Regions from separate parts of the Laceyella putida genome, predicted to be linked through region 1. Evidence: riboswitches for the same ligand, from Rfam matches in the RefSeq annotation. Region 1 holds a riboswitch; the other holds the start of a gene.
The links. A riboswitch is a leader RNA that binds a small molecule or an ion and turns the genes downstream of it on or off. The one in region 1 is predicted to bind S-adenosylmethionine.
Positions count from the first base shown of each region.

Region 1 (8,066 bases):
GCCGGGTCTTCGGCGCCGAGATACCAATTGGAGATGCCGCCAATATCGGCGTGTTTGGTTTTGATCATTTCGATCTTCTTCTTCCAGCTGGTTGCGTCTTGGAAGTAAGTTTTGAAAGGTTCACCTTTGTCGTTGTTGTAAGTGAAATAAGGTTCACCGTTTTCATCGCGTTTAATCTGGGTCACATTGTATTTCTTGATCAGGTTTTGTGCGGTGGCGTACGTCACCGTATAACGTTGGCCTGTATTCAAATTCCATTCATAGCTATATGAAGGCAAACCGATGAACAACTTTTTGGCGGGCATTTGTTTTTTTCCGAATTGGATGATTTGATCCAGCCAATTCACTGGCGCACCGGGTCCCGGTGAGGCCATGCTGTAGTTGTAGGCCATCACTTTGAATTCGTCAACGGCTTGTCCGAGCCGCTTCCAATCTTGGGCCAGGTTACCGTCCCAATTGCCCGGTTCGGAGAATTTTACATAAGCGCATATGGATAACTTTTTGTTGTGTTTATGCAGCTTGGCGGAGAGCTCTTCCATAAACAAGGAGAAATTGTCACGATCTTTGCCATAGATGACTTCAAAATTGATATCTAAGCCATCAAATTTGTTCGTTATCGCAAATTGAACCAATGTATCGGTTAATTTGCTGCGGGCCGCTGGTGTGGAGATCTGTTCATGTAAACGGTTTGCCCCTTCGTTGAAGTTGGACCAGCCCCCGGCATTGGTGATAGTGGCATTGATTTGCACGCCTTTTTGACGGGCGGCGGTCAACACTTCTTGGCTGACTGGTTTGGCGTATTGCATTAAGCCGACTGTGCCGTCTTCTTTCAATTCATAATAGAACAAATCAATCTTTTTGATCGGCTGTTGCGCCACTGCCGTCTGTGCCGCTTTGCCACCCCAGAATGGATACCAAGCGGTCACCTGCAAGCCTTGCTCTTTCACTTCACCAGGTTCGGTCGGGTTGGTTGGCTTTTCGGCCGGTGGTTGAGTTGGTGGCTTATTCGGTTGTGGTTGAGTTGGTGGCTTATTCGGTTGTGGTTGAGGCTGGGCGGGCTTTTCCGTCGGCTTCGTTGTCGGTTGAGTTGACTTATCCGGCAAGGGTGCTGGTAATGGGACAGGCTTGACGGCTGGTGGCTTTTCCGTCGGCTTCGCTGGTTGTGGTGTCGGTTGGGGCTGTTCGCCCGGTTTCACTTGACCTGCTGGAGCGGTAGGCGCTGGTTTTGTGCCGTTCCCTGTTTGGGTGCTGTCATGTGTGCCTTCGCTCCCACTTGGCGCGGTTGGGGTTGGACGGGTGTTTCGATTCGCGTTATTCGGTACATTGTTGTGAGCGACAAGGATTTTTTGGATCTGGCGTTGGACTTGTTTCTTTTCCGCTGGTGTGTTCGTATGGGTTACATCAGCCTCTTCGGCCAGTTCAACATTCGTGTCGTCGTTGTAATCTTCAGTAGATTCTTCAATCTTGGCGACTGGGGCCTGGGTTGTCTTTGCTGCCGTCTTTTCGCTCTCGGCGTTGGCGAAATAGAAAATTCCGCCTCCGATCAACGCTAAGGCTCCAATGGCACCTGCGATAATGGCGATTTTTTTTGTTTGATTGGTCACCATAAATTTTTTCCTTTCCGTTTAAGGTGCAGAATGTTTTCTTGATTTCGAACTCTTGTCCTGCCATAAGAAAAGCGGGTTATCTCCATGAAAAAGCCTATGTGCATATTGATATATTAGATGTTTTAAAAGAACTTGGAAAGCGGCATTTTGGACATTTCCCATACATTTCACAATTCGGTCTTTGCCGTTGATGGGAATAAGAGCGAAAAGACGGAGAGCCGCTTGGCGCTTTGGTGTGCAAAGAGTCTTAGCGCTTCTTTTAAGACTGCGGAAGTCGTGTCGACGAGGTGCAGGCGACTTGGTTGCCGGATGTCGCCTGTCAAGGGGCTAAGGAGTGCGGAAACGATTTATTTGACATGTTCTATAATGTGGGTAATAAGACTATCTTATTTCTAGTACCTTATGTTTTAATTGTATGATAGAGGGGAAAATACCTCTGGATATGCTTGTGAAATGGGGGAGATCGCATGGCAAAACATTTGGCAGATGCAACGGTATTACATAATGGCGTGAAGATGCCGTGGTTGGGATTGGGCGTATGGCAAGTTAAAGAGGGTCAAGAAGTGGAAAACGCGGTGAAGGCAGCGATTCAAGCCGGATACCGCAGCATCGACACCGCCGCGGTATACAAAAACGAGGAAGGGGTGGGCGCAGCCATCAAAGCGGCAGGTGTGCCACGGGAAGAGTTGTTTGTCACCACCAAAGTGTGGAATGCCGACCAAGGATACGAGTCCACCCTCAAGGCATTTGAAGAAAGCCGTACCAAACTGGGTTTAGAATATATTGACCTCTATTTGATTCATTGGCCTGTGAAAGGGAAGTACAAAGAAACATGGAAAGCGTTGGAGAAGCTCTATAAAGACGGCAAGGTGCGGGCGATTGGGGTAAGCAACTTCCAAATTCACCATCTGCAAGACCTGCTGACTGACAGTGAAGTGAAGCCCATGGTAAACCAAGTTGAGTTCCATCCGTACTTGGCGCAAAAAGAACTCCTCTCCTTCTGCAAACAAGAAGGCATTCAGTTGGAAGCATGGAGCCCGTTAATGCAGGGCGAAGTGGTCAATGTCCCGCTTCTGCAGGAATTGGCGGAGAAATACGGCAAAACCCCAGCCCAGATCGTCTTGCGTTGGGACCTGCAACACGGGGTGGTCACGATTCCAAAATCGGTCAAAGCGCATCGCATTCAAGAAAACGCCGATGTGTTTGATTTTGAGTTGAGCCAAGAAGACATGGCGCGCATCGACGCGTTGGATAAGCACCATCGCTTCGGTCCGGATCCCGACAACTTCGATTTTTAAAACCAGACACATCCCCCAAACCGGGGGATTTTTTTATCATCGAACTCCGCCAAGCGGAGTCCAGTCTTTCTAAGCTCACAAAAAACAATCGCTAAGAAAGGCTGGGAACATGGTAGACCGACTAAAAATGCAAATGGAAAGGAATCCCATCATGCTGTTCGACGCCCATATTCACCTCGAAAAATACACAGACGACGAGATTGCCGACATGTGCGCTGATCCCGCCCTCATCGGCATGATCGCCGTGTCGATGGACTTTGCTTCCTCACAGCGGACCTTGGAACTAAAACGGCGTTATCCTGATAAAGTATACGCAGCTTGCGGGTTTCACCCAGAACAGCCTCCCCAGGCGCCGGATGAGCTGATCGCTTGGATTGAAACGCATCAGCGGGAGATCGATGCCATCGGGGAAATTGGCCTGCCGTATTACTTGCGGCGGAAGCGGATCGCAGAGGGAAGCGAGTGGGAGGAAGCCCCTTACTTGGAGCTCTTGGACCAATGGCTGCAACTGGCCAGCCGTTTGCAGAAGCCTGTCATTCTGCATGGGGTCAGTGAAGATGTCCGCACGATATTGGCCCATCTCGACCGGCATCCACTCTCCCGTGTCCATTTCCATTGGCTCAAGACGGACTCGGCGACACTTCGCCAGCTGGCGGAGCGGGAAATCTATGTTTCATTCACGCCTGATCTGCTATATAAGGAAGAAACCCGAAAAATAGCGGCAACCTATCCCCGTCACCTCATCATGTTGGAAACGGATGGCCCCTGGCCGCACGAAGGACCTTGGAGAGGGCAACGCACCCATCCCCTGATGATCGAACGAACGCTGCGGGAGTTGGCAAAACTGCGTGGGGAAGAGGCCTCATCACTAAGGCAGCAGATCATCGACAATACATGGCGGTTTATCGGGTGAGTGGCGGAAGGGCTGGTGCGGGTGCGTTTTCTCGCTCACCTTCCATACAAATGAATGATTATTGCTAAAAATAGAATCATTGGTTTATAATATTTTTCGAGTACCTTCTCCTTCCTCCTATTTGATAACAAGCGGCTTGAAACGAGAAGACCCCCTGGCGTGCCCAATGGTGAGTGGGTGCGCCGGGGGTTCTTGTTTCATTGTGCGGCGGCATGCTCTGTTCGCTTCAACCGAGATAGCGCCTCCGCATAGTTGTTCCGCACAATTCCCGCTTCCGTAATGATGGCGGTGATATAGCGATGTGGTGTCACATCAAAGGCCGGGTTGAACACCTTGGTGCCCGCGGGGGCAATGGGTTGGCCTTGGAAATGGGTGATTTCTTCCGGAGCCCGTTCTTCGATCGGGATCTCATCTCCCGTGGCGGTGGACAAGTCGACCGTCGACAGCGGAGCGGCGACATAGAACGGAATATTGAATTCCTTTGCCAGAACAGCCAAGCCAAACGTGCCGATTTTGTTGGCGGTATCCCCATTGGCCGCGACACGGTCACAACCGACGATGACAGCGGCGATCTTTTTGGTGGCCATCGTATAGGCCGCCATGCTGTCACTGATCAAGGTGACGTCCACCCCCGCTTGTTGCAATTCCCATGTGGTCAGGCGGCCCCCTTGCAGGAGTGGGCGTGTTTCACAGGCATAAGCGGACAGGCCGATGCCGCGTTCCTTTGCCAGATGGAGCGGGGCCAGAGCCGTGCCATAGCGAGCGGTGGCAATCGCTCCGGCATTGCAGATGGTGAGGATGGCATCACCGTCCGCCAGTAAGGATAAGGCGTGTTCACCAATGCTTTTGCAGACGGCTTCATCTTCCGCCTGAATGGCCAGCGCCTCCGTTTCAATCAGGCGTTTGGCTTCTTCCACGCCGGTTGCCGTTGTCGCTTTGGACATGACGCGATCCAATGCCCAAAAGAGATTAACCGCGGTGGGCCGGGATGAAGCGAGATAGTCCCGTTCCCGCTCAAGCGATTCCAAAAAGGCGGGCAAGGTGGAAAGCCGAGAACGATTGGCCCAGACGGCGAGGGCAAAGGCGGCGGCCATGCCGATGGCGGGGGCTCCCCGTACCTTTAACGCCCGAATGCATTCCCACACCTCGGCAGTCGTCGCGCAGCGCACATAGGCCGTTTCATGAGGCAGAAGTTGCTGATCCAATATCAGCACATGATCCTTTTTATACTCGATCGATCTAAGCATGGGCGACACCCCTGATCGTTTCCAGAAACCGGGAAATCCTCGTCAGTTGTTTGCGCTCTCTCACCAGCGTGCTTCCCAATGCGAGAGCTTTTTCCTTTAATTTCAACTGCAATGCTTGGTCTTCAATCGAATCGAGATCGGCGACATGGGCCAAGCCGATCGTTCGGCGGATCACTTCACAGCCTGCGAACCCGATTGCATCTTCAAGCACTTGGGCAAAGAAATCCTCTTCCACCCCGGCCACTTGCATGTAGGCCTCTTGCCCTTTGCTGTGCCACAGTTGGCTGAACTGCTCGGTGAAATGGGTCCAGGTATCTTCAATCACATTGAGCAGATACGCTTGGAACTGTTGCCGTTTATGCTGGTCTTTGCTGTGATGGAAGTGGGAGAGATAACTGAGCGCGAGATTGGCGAAGAATTGCCCGATGTCAAAGCCGATTGGACCATAATAAGCGAATTCCGGGTCAATCACTTTGGTTGAATCAGTCGTGACGAAAATGCTGCCAGTATGCAAGTCCCCATGCAGCAAGGCTTCCGCGCGCGTCAGGAAGGCATGCTTCAACTTGGCCGTTTCCCGCTTCAACGTTTGATCGTTCCACAGTCTCTCGACAGAGGATTTCAATTCTTCAGGGAAATCATTCGTATCATGATTGAAGAAAGGGTCTGTAAATACCAGGTCTTCTGTGATTTTGCAAAGTTCAGGATTGATAAACGCCTTCACTTGCTCCTTTTTGACAAAGGGATGAAGGAAAAAGTCACTGGTATGAAACAAGGTTTGCGCGAGGAATGTGGCGATGTGTTCCGCCAACTTGGGGTAGACTTCCCCTTGGATCAAGCCTTTGCGCAGAATGAGATGGTCGGAGAGATCTTCCATGACCGTGCAGGCCAATTGCCTGTCTGTATGATACACTTTGGGAACGAGTGCGGGGACATATTCTCCCGCTTTGATGAGCGCCTCACTCTCGATCCGCGCGCGGTCCAAGGTGAGTGGCCAGCTTTCGCCAACAACTTTGGCATAAGGAAGGGCTTGTTTGACGATCAGCGACTTGCCCGTGGCGGGTTCAACCAGATGGAAGACATAGTTTAAGTTCCCATCTCCGATTTCTTTTATCTCCAATTGGTTCACATCATCGAAGTGATTTAATGGCGCAACGACTTGAACCACTGTTTCCGTTGTCAATGCTTCATACGGTTTTTTTGTTTGCAGGCTCACTGGAAGTCCTCCTTCAGGGCATATAAAAAGAGCCTCTTCCTGTCAGAGGCTCGGATCATACGCTCCAAACCTCTTATCTCGCAAAATCATCGTTTTGCTGGAATTAGCACCGTGCCTTGCGTGGTTTGCACCACGGCTCCTCTTGTGTTGACGAGGTGCCCCATCTCGCGATGGTATTACGGTCGGTTGCTGGGCTTCATCGGGCCATTTCCCTCCACCTGCTCTGGATAAGAGACTACTTCCATATGCCGTTGTCTTAAGATTGTTAATGGAATAATACACTTTTGTGTAGAAGATTGTCAACAGAATAAATTGATTGCCTGTGGTGGTTCGGCTTAATACAAATCCGGACGACGATCCGTGAAGATGGGGATTTGTTTGCGGATGTGGGTCACTTGATCCAGGTCGATCTCCGCAAACAAGGTTTGTTCGTCCGCCCCCGCTTCAACCACGATCTCCCCCCAGGGATCGACGATGAGCGAGTGGCCGGCAAAGGTGTTGTTGGGATCGCTGCCCACCCGGTTGCATGCGACGACATAGCATTGATTTTCGATGGCCCTGGTGATGAGCAGATTACGCCAGTGGGAGAGTCGCGGCATCGGCCATTCCGCGACGACGAACAACACGTGCGCACCGGCGACAACATGTTTCCTGATCCATTCGGGGAAACGGATATCGTAGCAGATGACCCCAGCGCAAGGGATGCCAGCCAGCTCAAAGGAACCCATGCGTTCCCCGGGCTGGAGGTATTTCTCCTCGTCCATCAGGCGAAAAAGGTGCACCTTCCGGTATTCGCCCACTTGCTCACCATGGCTGTTAAAGGCGAGCAACGTATTCCATGTGCCGGCGGCATTCCGCTCGGCGACCGAACCGGCGATGATATGGACGCCGTATTGTCGGGCTAGCTTTGCCATGAAGGCTTTCACTGTTGCCGCGTCGGAATCGGCGATCTCATCCAGGCGCGGCAAGTCGTAGCCCGTGGTCCATAATTCTGGCAGGACAATTACATCTGGATTATTCGTGGCCGCGTCGGCAATTTTCCGTTCGACCATGGCCATATTGCTTTCCGGTTGCCCGAAGGCGATATCCATTTGAATCACAGCGCATTTTAATCGCATAGGAGAAACATCCTCCCAAAAAAGACTTTGACAGATTCTCCTCAACGATATAACATAAACCATTAGAATTTCAAGAACATTTACGAGAGAGTGGATGTGAGGAATCTTGAAAAGGTTTCAACGCGCGGAAGCGCTGAATCGCCTTCCTGAACAGTTTTTCGCCCGATTGGTCGCCAAGGTGGGCCGGTTGCAGGCGCAAGGACATGATGTGATCAATTTAGGCCAAGGGAATCCGGATTTGCCCACTCCTTCGCATATAGTAGAGGCGTTAAAACAAGCTGCGGATGAACCCCAACACCATCGATATTCGCCGTTTCGCGGGCATGATTTCCTCAAAGAGGCGGTCGCCCAGTTTTACAAGCGGGAATATGGGGTGGAACTCAATCCCCGGACGGAAGTAGCGGTACTGTTTGGCGGCAAAGTCGGATTGGTTGAGATTGCTCAGTGCTACCTCAATCCGGGCGATGTCGCGCTGGTGCCCGACCCTGGGTATCCTGACTACTGGTCAGGGATCGCCATGGCCGATGCGGAGATGGCCTTGATGCCGTTATTGGCGGAAAACCGGTTTTTACCGGATTTGGACGCAATCGACGCCGAGACATGGGACAAAGCGAAATTAATGTTTCTCAATTATCCCAACAACCCGACCGGCGCCGTCGCCGATGCGGAC
Region 1 is NZ_JBHTBW010000015.1:101,578-109,643, reverse strand. Features, by position in the region: gene ACFQNG_RS05930 (glycosyl hydrolase family 18 protein) at 1-1,604, opposite strand, end outside; gene ACFQNG_RS05925 (aldo/keto reductase) at 2,075-2,905, shown strand; gene ACFQNG_RS05920 (TatD family hydrolase) at 3,015-3,818, shown strand; gene mtnA (S-methyl-5-thioribose-1-phosphate isomerase) at 4,016-5,065, opposite strand; gene mtnK (S-methyl-5-thioribose kinase) at 5,058-6,278, opposite strand; SAM riboswitch class I at 6,349-6,512, opposite strand; gene ACFQNG_RS05905 (carbon-nitrogen family hydrolase) at 6,614-7,396, opposite strand; gene ACFQNG_RS05900 (pyridoxal phosphate-dependent aminotransferase) at 7,503-8,066, shown strand, end outside.

Region 2 (8,066 bases), on a different contig from region 1:
CCGATTGTGTCGATGAACAAGGAATGAATCCGCAACTTGTCAAATTGCATAAACAGAGGGAAAGCATTCCTCCACCGTCCAAGCATGAATTCCAATAAATTTTAAAAAAGTAGACACAAAATCCGATGTTGCATCGAATAACTATTTAACTGTATCTTTTTAGCCTATCTCAGTTTTGGTCTTGGTTTTGGTTTATTTATGCTTTATTCCCCCTTGAAAAACGGGGGGATTTTTTGTCCCGTTTTCGTTCCAATTACGGGAAATCCCTCCATGCGCCCGGAATTCTCACGCCCGCAAGGCGATTCGCCGGCGGTCATGCTGGTGGATGAAGTGAATCAATTCCTCAGACATCTGCCAGAATGAGAAAGGCGTGATCAAGTAGATGCCCTTAAAGTGCTCCAGGGCAACTTGCAACAGCTCTTTGGCCACCTCTACCCCTTCCCGGCGCCCCGCTTCTTTGTCCGGCTGTTTTTCCATCCGTTTCAACACATCCTGCGAAATTTTGATTCCCGGCACTTCGTTATGCAAAAACAATGCATTTCGGTAACCGGTGAGAGGCATAATTCCAATAAAAATCGGAATCGGGATATGTTTGGTCGCTTCATATACATCCACGATCCCTTGTGGGTCATACACCGGTTGGGTCATGATAAAATCGGCTCCCGCCTCCACCTTCTTCTCCAGCCGGCGCACAGCCGCCTCCAACTGGCGCACATGAGGGTTAAAGGCCGCGCCCACCACAAACCGGGCCTTCTGCTTCAGCTGGCGTCCGGCAAAAGAAATCCCTTCATTCAATTGCTTTACCATCCGAATCAACTCAAATGAGGTGACATCATAAATGGAACTAGCTCCTGGCAAATCGCCCATGCGGGTCGGGTCTCCCGTGATCACAAGAACTTGGTCAATGCCCAAGGCGTGAAGCCCCATCAAATGGGATTGTTGCCCCAACAGATTGCGGTCGCGACAGGTAAGGTGAACAAGCGGTTCAATCCCCAACTTTTCTTTCAATATCGCACCCAAAGCCAGATTGCTCATGCGGGCGGTTGCCAATGAATTGTCCGCCATCGTGATCGCGTCCACCCCTGCTTGGTGCAACCGTTCAGCCCCATGCAGAAAGGAGGAGATATCCAGGTCTTTGGGGGTGTCAAACTCACAGATGATCGTCCGTTCATGCCGCACTTTTTCAGCCACCGTCGGCTTGATCCGTTCCTTCAACTCCAAAGCGGGCGGTTGTTTCGACACCTCTCGTTCCGGATTGCGCCGAGGCACTGGCTTTCTGCCATGAAGACTTTGCGCGAGCAACCGGATATGCTCCGGGGTGGTGCCACAGCAACCGCCCAACAAGCTAACCCCTTGCTCCACCAATAATTCGGCCGTTTCCTCAAAATAGGCGGGATTGGATTTGTACGACAACTCCCCATCGCTGATCCCCAACCGACTGGCGTTGGGAAAAGCGGTGAGGATCAATCCGTCAGGCACCACCGTTTTCTCCAAGCCGCGCAATAACTCCATCGGTCCCAAGCGACAATTGAGCCCGACTCCATCCACCCCCTGCTCAGCCAATAGTTGATACGCTTCCGTGATCGAGTAGGCATCACGCGTCCTGCCCACTTCCAGCATCGAAAACTGGGCGATCAAGGGCAACTTGGTCAGAGGACGTATCACTTCCACCGCCAGCAACATCTCCTTGACATCCAGGAATGTCTCCAACAAGATTCCGTCTACCCCGGCATGCAACAAAGCGGTTGCTTGTTCTTCATACATGTCACGATATTCTTCCTCATCGTAAACGGGCACGCGCCCGGCGCAGATGGAACCGATCGAGCCCAGGACATAGGCGTCGGTTCCAACCGCTTCGCGCGCCAAGCGCACCGCTTCCCGGTTGAGGCGTGTCACTTTCCCTTCCAGGCCGTAACGCGTCAGCCGTTCACGATTGGCGCCATACGTATGCGTTTCAATCACACGCGCTCCCGCCTCGTAGTAAGCCTGATGCACACTCGCCACCAGGTTGGGGTCGCTAAGCACCAACTCTTCCGTGCAATCCCCGATGGAGACACCCTGTTGGTATAAGTAGGTGGTCATCGCCCCGTCGCCCACAAGCAGCTCGTCACGCAACCGTTCAATTAAATTTGGCTTGCCCATCTTTTTTCCTCCTTACACCGCATTGAAATAACGGGCCTCAGGATGTGCAAATACCATCGCCGATACGGACGCTTCCGGTTCCATCATAAACCCTTCCGTCAACTCGATTCCGATCTCTTCCGGCCCAAGCAGGCGGAACAACTTGACTTGATCTTCCAAATCGGGACAAGCCGGATATCCGAACGATACGCGTATCCCTTGATATTTGGCGGCGAATCGTTCTTTCATCGTCATGGTGACAGGATCTGGGAACCCCCAGGCATTGCGCATCACCTGATGAATCCGCTCCGCAAATCCTTCCGCAGTCTCCAGCGCCAGCGCTTGCAACAAGTGGGACCGCAAGTAATCACCCTGCTCTTTCCATTTCTCCGCCTGGCCGCGAACCCCCAGTCCGGCGGTGACGGCGAAGAAACCGACCGCATCCATCTCCCCCGACTCCACGGGACGCACAAAATCAGCCAAACAGAGGTAAGATCCCTTCGTTTGCCGCGGGAAGGTGAACCGTTCGATGACGCGGTCATGATTTTCAGGATCATAAATCAAGATGGTGTCGCCATCTGCTTGCGCCGGGAAGAACCGATAACACCCTTGCGGACGGATCAACCCTTCGCTTGCCGCCAAAGCAAACACTTCATCAACTTGCTCCTTCAATTGGCGCGCCTTTTCATCTCCAGCGGCCAAAAGTTCCGCCACATTCCCTTTTAAGCCAAGGTGCTTGCCCAGGAGCATCTGGTCATTGATATAAGGGTGGAGCTGCTTGAGCGGGACATCGCGGTACACGTGCTTCTCATAATCCGGCGGGATGAAAATAGGCGCTTGGCGATTGACGTCACTGACCCGCCGTTCGGCCACAACCACACTCACTTTGACTTCCGTCGCCGCCGCTTCCGCTTTGGACCGCTTCGCCTTCAGTTCCGCTTCGAGTGTCGCCCGCTCATCCGGACTCATCAGACGGTTGGCCAAATCAAGGCCATTCATCGCATCTTTCGCGTACAAGACTGGGCCGCTGTACTCCGGCGCAATCCGCGTCTCCGTAAACTTGCGCGACAACGCCGCCCCACCGACCAACATCGGCACATGGATACCCGCTTTTTTCAAGTCTTGCGCGGTGATCACCATCTGTTGGGCCGATTTCACCAACAAGCCGGACAAGCCGATCATGTCGGGCCGTTCACGCCGCGCCACTTCAATCAATTGTTCCGGTGGCACCTTAATGCCGAGATTGACCACTTGATAGCCGTTATTGGCCATGATGATTTCAACCAAGTTTTTGCCGATATCATGGACATCGCCTTTCACCGTCGCCAAGATCACTTTCCCTCTCGCATGCGTGTCCATTTTGTCCATGTGCGGTTCGAGATGGGCCACCGCCGCCTTCATCACTTCCGCACTCTGCAACACCTCCGCGACGATTAACTGGTTATCGTTGAAAAGGCGTCCAACTTCATCCATCCCAGCCATCAGCGGACCATTGATGATATCGAGCGGTTTGTACTTCGTCAGTGCTTCGTCCAAATCGGGATAGAGGCCATCTTTGCTGCCTTCCACCACATAGCGCGCCAACCGTTCTTCCAAGGTCAAGTGGTCGAGTTGCTTTTTCTCTTCCACTTTTTTCTCGCGGTAGAAAGCCGTAAATTGGGCCAAGACGGATTCGTAATTGTCGTGGTTGGTATCGAATAGCAACCTTTCCGCCAATTCGCGCTCCTCTGCCGGAATCGAAGCGTAGCGCTCCAATTTCTCCGTATTCACAATGGCATAATCGAGCCCCGCTTTAGTGCACTCATACAGGTAAACGGCATTCAGCACTTCGCGACCGGCGGGCGGCAACCCAAAGGATACGTTGGATACCCCCAATATCGTGGCGCAGCGGGGGAGCGCTTCTTTGATCAAACGGATGCCTTCCACCGTCTCCTTGGCCGAGCCGATGTATTGTTCATCCCCTGTGCCCACCGGAAACACCAAGGGGTCGAAGATGATGTCTTCCGGCTCAAGCCCATACTCTTCCACCAACAGCTTATGCGAGCGCAACGCCACTTCCAGCTTCCGTTCACGCGATACCGCCATTCCTTGTTCATCAATGGTCCCCACGACAACGGCGGCCCCAAATTGCTTCACCAGCGGCAACACCTCTCGGAACCGCTCCTCGCCGTCCTCCAAGTTAATGGAGTTGATCACCGCTTTTCCTTGCGAATACGTTAAAGCGCGGGCGATCACTTGCGGGTCGGTGGAGTCGATCATCAGCGGCGCTTTGACTTTCTTGGTGACAAATGCCAAGAACCGTTCCATATCAGCTAATTCGTCACGGTCGGGGTCGGCCAAACAGATGTCGATGATCTGGGCGCCCCCTTTCACCTGTTTGCGCGCAATCTCAGACGCTTCTTCATAACTCCCTTCCGCAATCAACCGCTTAAACTTGCGCGAGCCGATCACATTGGTCCGCTCACCCACAAGGATGGGACGATTGTCTTCAAGAAAAACCGCTTCGATCCCCGAAACCGCCGGGGCATGGGCCGCCTGTGGCTGGCGTGGCGCGATGGTTCTGAGCGCTTCACTCATCGCCCGAATGTGATCCGGCGTGGTGCCGCAACACCCGCCGGCGATGTTGAGCCAGCCATTCGCCGCAAACTCCGCCACTTTTTGGGCCAGGGCACTTGGTGTTTCCAGATAATTCCCGTTTTCATCAGGCAATCCGGCGTTGGGATAACAGCTGACGGCACACCGCGCCATGCCCGCCAATGAGCGGATATGGTCGGTCATAAACTCGGGTCCCGTCGCACAGTTTAACCCCACGGCAAACGGCTTTAAATGTTCGATGGAAATGTAAAAGGAATCGATGGTCTGCCCCGCGAGCATCGTTCCCATCGGCTCAATCGTGCCGGATATCATCACGGGCAGCTCCACGCCCAGCTCGGCAAATGCCTGCTGAATCCCAATGCTTCCCGCTTTGACGTTCAACGTATCCTGCGAAGTTTCCAACAGCAAGAAATCGACCCCGCCTTGAATCAAAGCTTTCGCCTGCCGATAATACCCTTCAATCAACTCGTCAAAGGTGGTTCCCCCGGTGACGGACAGGGTTTTGGTCGTCGGTCCCATCGCCCCGGCCACATAGCGCGGCCATTCCGGAGTGGAAAACTTTTGGCACGACTTCACGGCCAACCGAGCCGCCGCCAAGTTGATCTCTTCTGTCAATTCAGGAATTTCATACTCCGACAGCACCACGGGCGTCGCGCCAAACGTGTTGGTCTCCACAATATCGGCTCCTGCGGCGAAATAGGCATCATGGATCGATTCAATCACATCAGGCCGGGTCAGGTTCAACATCTCATTGCATCCATCCAAGGCTTCTCCACCAAAATCCTCCGCGGTCAGTCCCGCCTGTTGCAACATCGTCCCCATCGCGCCATCCAAGATCAGGATCTTCTCTTTCACTCGCTCAACCACACTTTGTTTACCCATGCCTATCCCATCCTCTGCTAAAAATAAAAAACACCTCACATCTCCGAAAGATGAAAGGTGTTAGCCGCTCACTTGTAGCTCTCATCTTTCAGAGAGATCAACTCTCTGACTGGAATTAGCACCACATTGGCATGATCCAACAGGTTGCCGGGTTTCATCGGGCCAGTCCCTCCACCGCTCTGGATAAGAGATCATTTTATATTCTAATAATATACCGATATTTCTATGTTATGTCAATGGTTATTCAAAGATCCGACGCGATTTGTTCATTTCTTTTTGCGTACGGTACATCCGTTCTGTCGCTTCTTTGAACTTCTCCACGTCCCCCATTTTTTCATAACAATCTGCCAGTTCATAATAGCACAGGTACACGCTCTCTTTGCATTTGTTTTTGTCGGCCACTTTCCCCGCGCGCTTAAAATATTCAATCGCGTCCAGGTAATGGTTCATATTTTTCATGACTTGTCCCAGCAAGATGAGCGCCGCGCTCGTCAACATGCCATGATGAATCCGTTCCGCCAGTTCCAAGGCTTGTTTCAACGTTTCTCTCGCCTGTTCCATTTTCCCTTGCATGAGATACACTTGCCCCAAGGAGCAGATCGCTCGCACCCATTCCTCTTTATTGCTCAAGTAGTCTCCCAGCTCCAGCACGAATTCGAAAGCCGTCTCCGCGTCGACCAATTGGCCCGCTTCCTTATATGCATGGGCCAATACCGACCATAAATGGAACATCTCATCGTATTCTTTGCTGCTGACAGCGATTTGGCTCCCTTCACGGGCATAGCGTATCGCGTCTTGATAAAGCTTCATCTCGCGCAGGAGTTCGGCTCTGATCGTATACATCTGAATCACCAGCTGGCGCGAACGGATCTCAGGCAGCCGTGTCCACACTTGTTCAATTCCGCGCAACGCTTCATCCGTGCGTCCCAGTTTGTGCAAGCTTCTAATGCGGGCCAACGAGAGCTTCACAGGAGTTTGTTCGAAGCTTTCTTCTTCACCCACCAAAGCATCCAAACCCCGTTCGACATATTTCAATACCTGTTCCCAGTCTTTATGCTGCGCGCGGCATTCTGATAAGCATAAGTAACTGGCCGCTTCCAGATTGGCTTTGGGCGAATAAGGGTCCTGGTAAGCGAGGCGAATCGCTTCACTCAACTCCCGTTCGGCTTTGCGCCAATCCCGTTTCGCCAAATGAATCCGCCCTTTCAGGTAGTGGATTGTCGCTTGATGTTGTGATAAAACCTCATCGGATAAATCGGACAAAAGAGCCAAAGCACGTTGAGTGTTTCCAAGTTGGATCATGGTTTCGATCGCGGTGAACTTCACCTGCAAACTTTCGATGCTGCCCGTATCCTTTTCGACCATGTCAGGCACTTCACTCAAATCGAGGCCGAGCTTGTTCATGAGATAAAGGACTTTATCCTTATTCACATGGGGAACGCCACGTTCAATGTTACTGATCGTAGCTGTGGAAATATGCTCGTCAGAGAGGTCCTCCAATCTCAATCCTCTTTCTTTTCTCACTTTACGGATATATTTGCCAACTTCGCTCATTTCCAAAATGTTCATCGCGACCTATCCTTTCCGAATACTTGTTATTTCTATATTACTCCATCTATTTCATTTTATAAAGGAATAAACATATAAATATTTCCAAATTAAGGAGTGTAATTTTTTCCATAGACTTCATTTTTTAATTCTTACCCTTTCATCGCTCCGCAATAACACATAAAAAGAGGAATAATCTGAAAAAACGAAGGAAAAAGAGACTTTATTTTCGTCTCTTTTCCAATACAGAAATATTTTACTGCAACAACCATCGTTCCAATAGAATGAAGCGTCGCGACAAACTTACCGTTTTGGGGCTATTTGATTAATTCAACCAATCCCCGGGCTCCTGCCACCACGATGACAGACAACCCCCAGCCGCTGAGCAATCCCGTCACAACACGGACCCCATTATTGCTCAGCCGCAAGCCCAACGACTGCGTTCCCCCATCGATGAGCATGGGAAGCTGGGCCAGCATCCCCACTGCCCAAGGGAGTGGGGGTGTGATCAATAACATCGCCGGAATAAAAAAATACCCCAGCAATATCCCCGTGCAACGCGCGCAAATGGGCAAGGGTTGTCCGCCCATATTAAAACACCGCTCCGGTTTGCGATGGCAGGGAACGATCATCAACCTGTGAAGCCAACGGTTCACCGCATTCCCCTCCTCTATGTACAATCCACACAGTCACAGTCCATGCGTCTAAACGGGTGCATGGTGGAGCAATCCGCGGAACAATCGAGGCAGTCAAGACAGTCGAGGCAGCCTCTCAGCCCGTCATCTTCCCGCTTCTTCTTCCGAAGACGCGAATAAAAGAAAAGCCACAAGATAAAGAGAGCGATGCTCACCGCCAAACAGACGCCCCCTTCCATCACCATCCCTTGCGTGAATAAGATGCCCGCGGCGACCGCCACCAGC
Region 2 is NZ_JBHTBW010000005.1:40,815-48,880, reverse strand. Features, by position in the region: gene ACFQNG_RS01560 (bifunctional homocysteine S-methyltransferase/methylenetetrahydrofolate reductase) at 286-2,142, opposite strand; gene metH (methionine synthase) at 2,155-5,598, opposite strand; SAM riboswitch class I at 5,677-5,788, opposite strand; gene ACFQNG_RS01550 (helix-turn-helix domain-containing protein) at 5,839-7,167, opposite strand; gene ACFQNG_RS01545 (DUF2085 domain-containing protein) at 7,464-7,802, opposite strand; gene ACFQNG_RS01540 (hypothetical protein) at 7,817-8,066, opposite strand, start outside.
Region 2: it holds a riboswitch for S-adenosylmethionine, as region 1 does, so the genes downstream of both, metH (methionine synthase) here and mtnK (S-methyl-5-thioribose kinase) in region 1, are expected to answer to the same signal.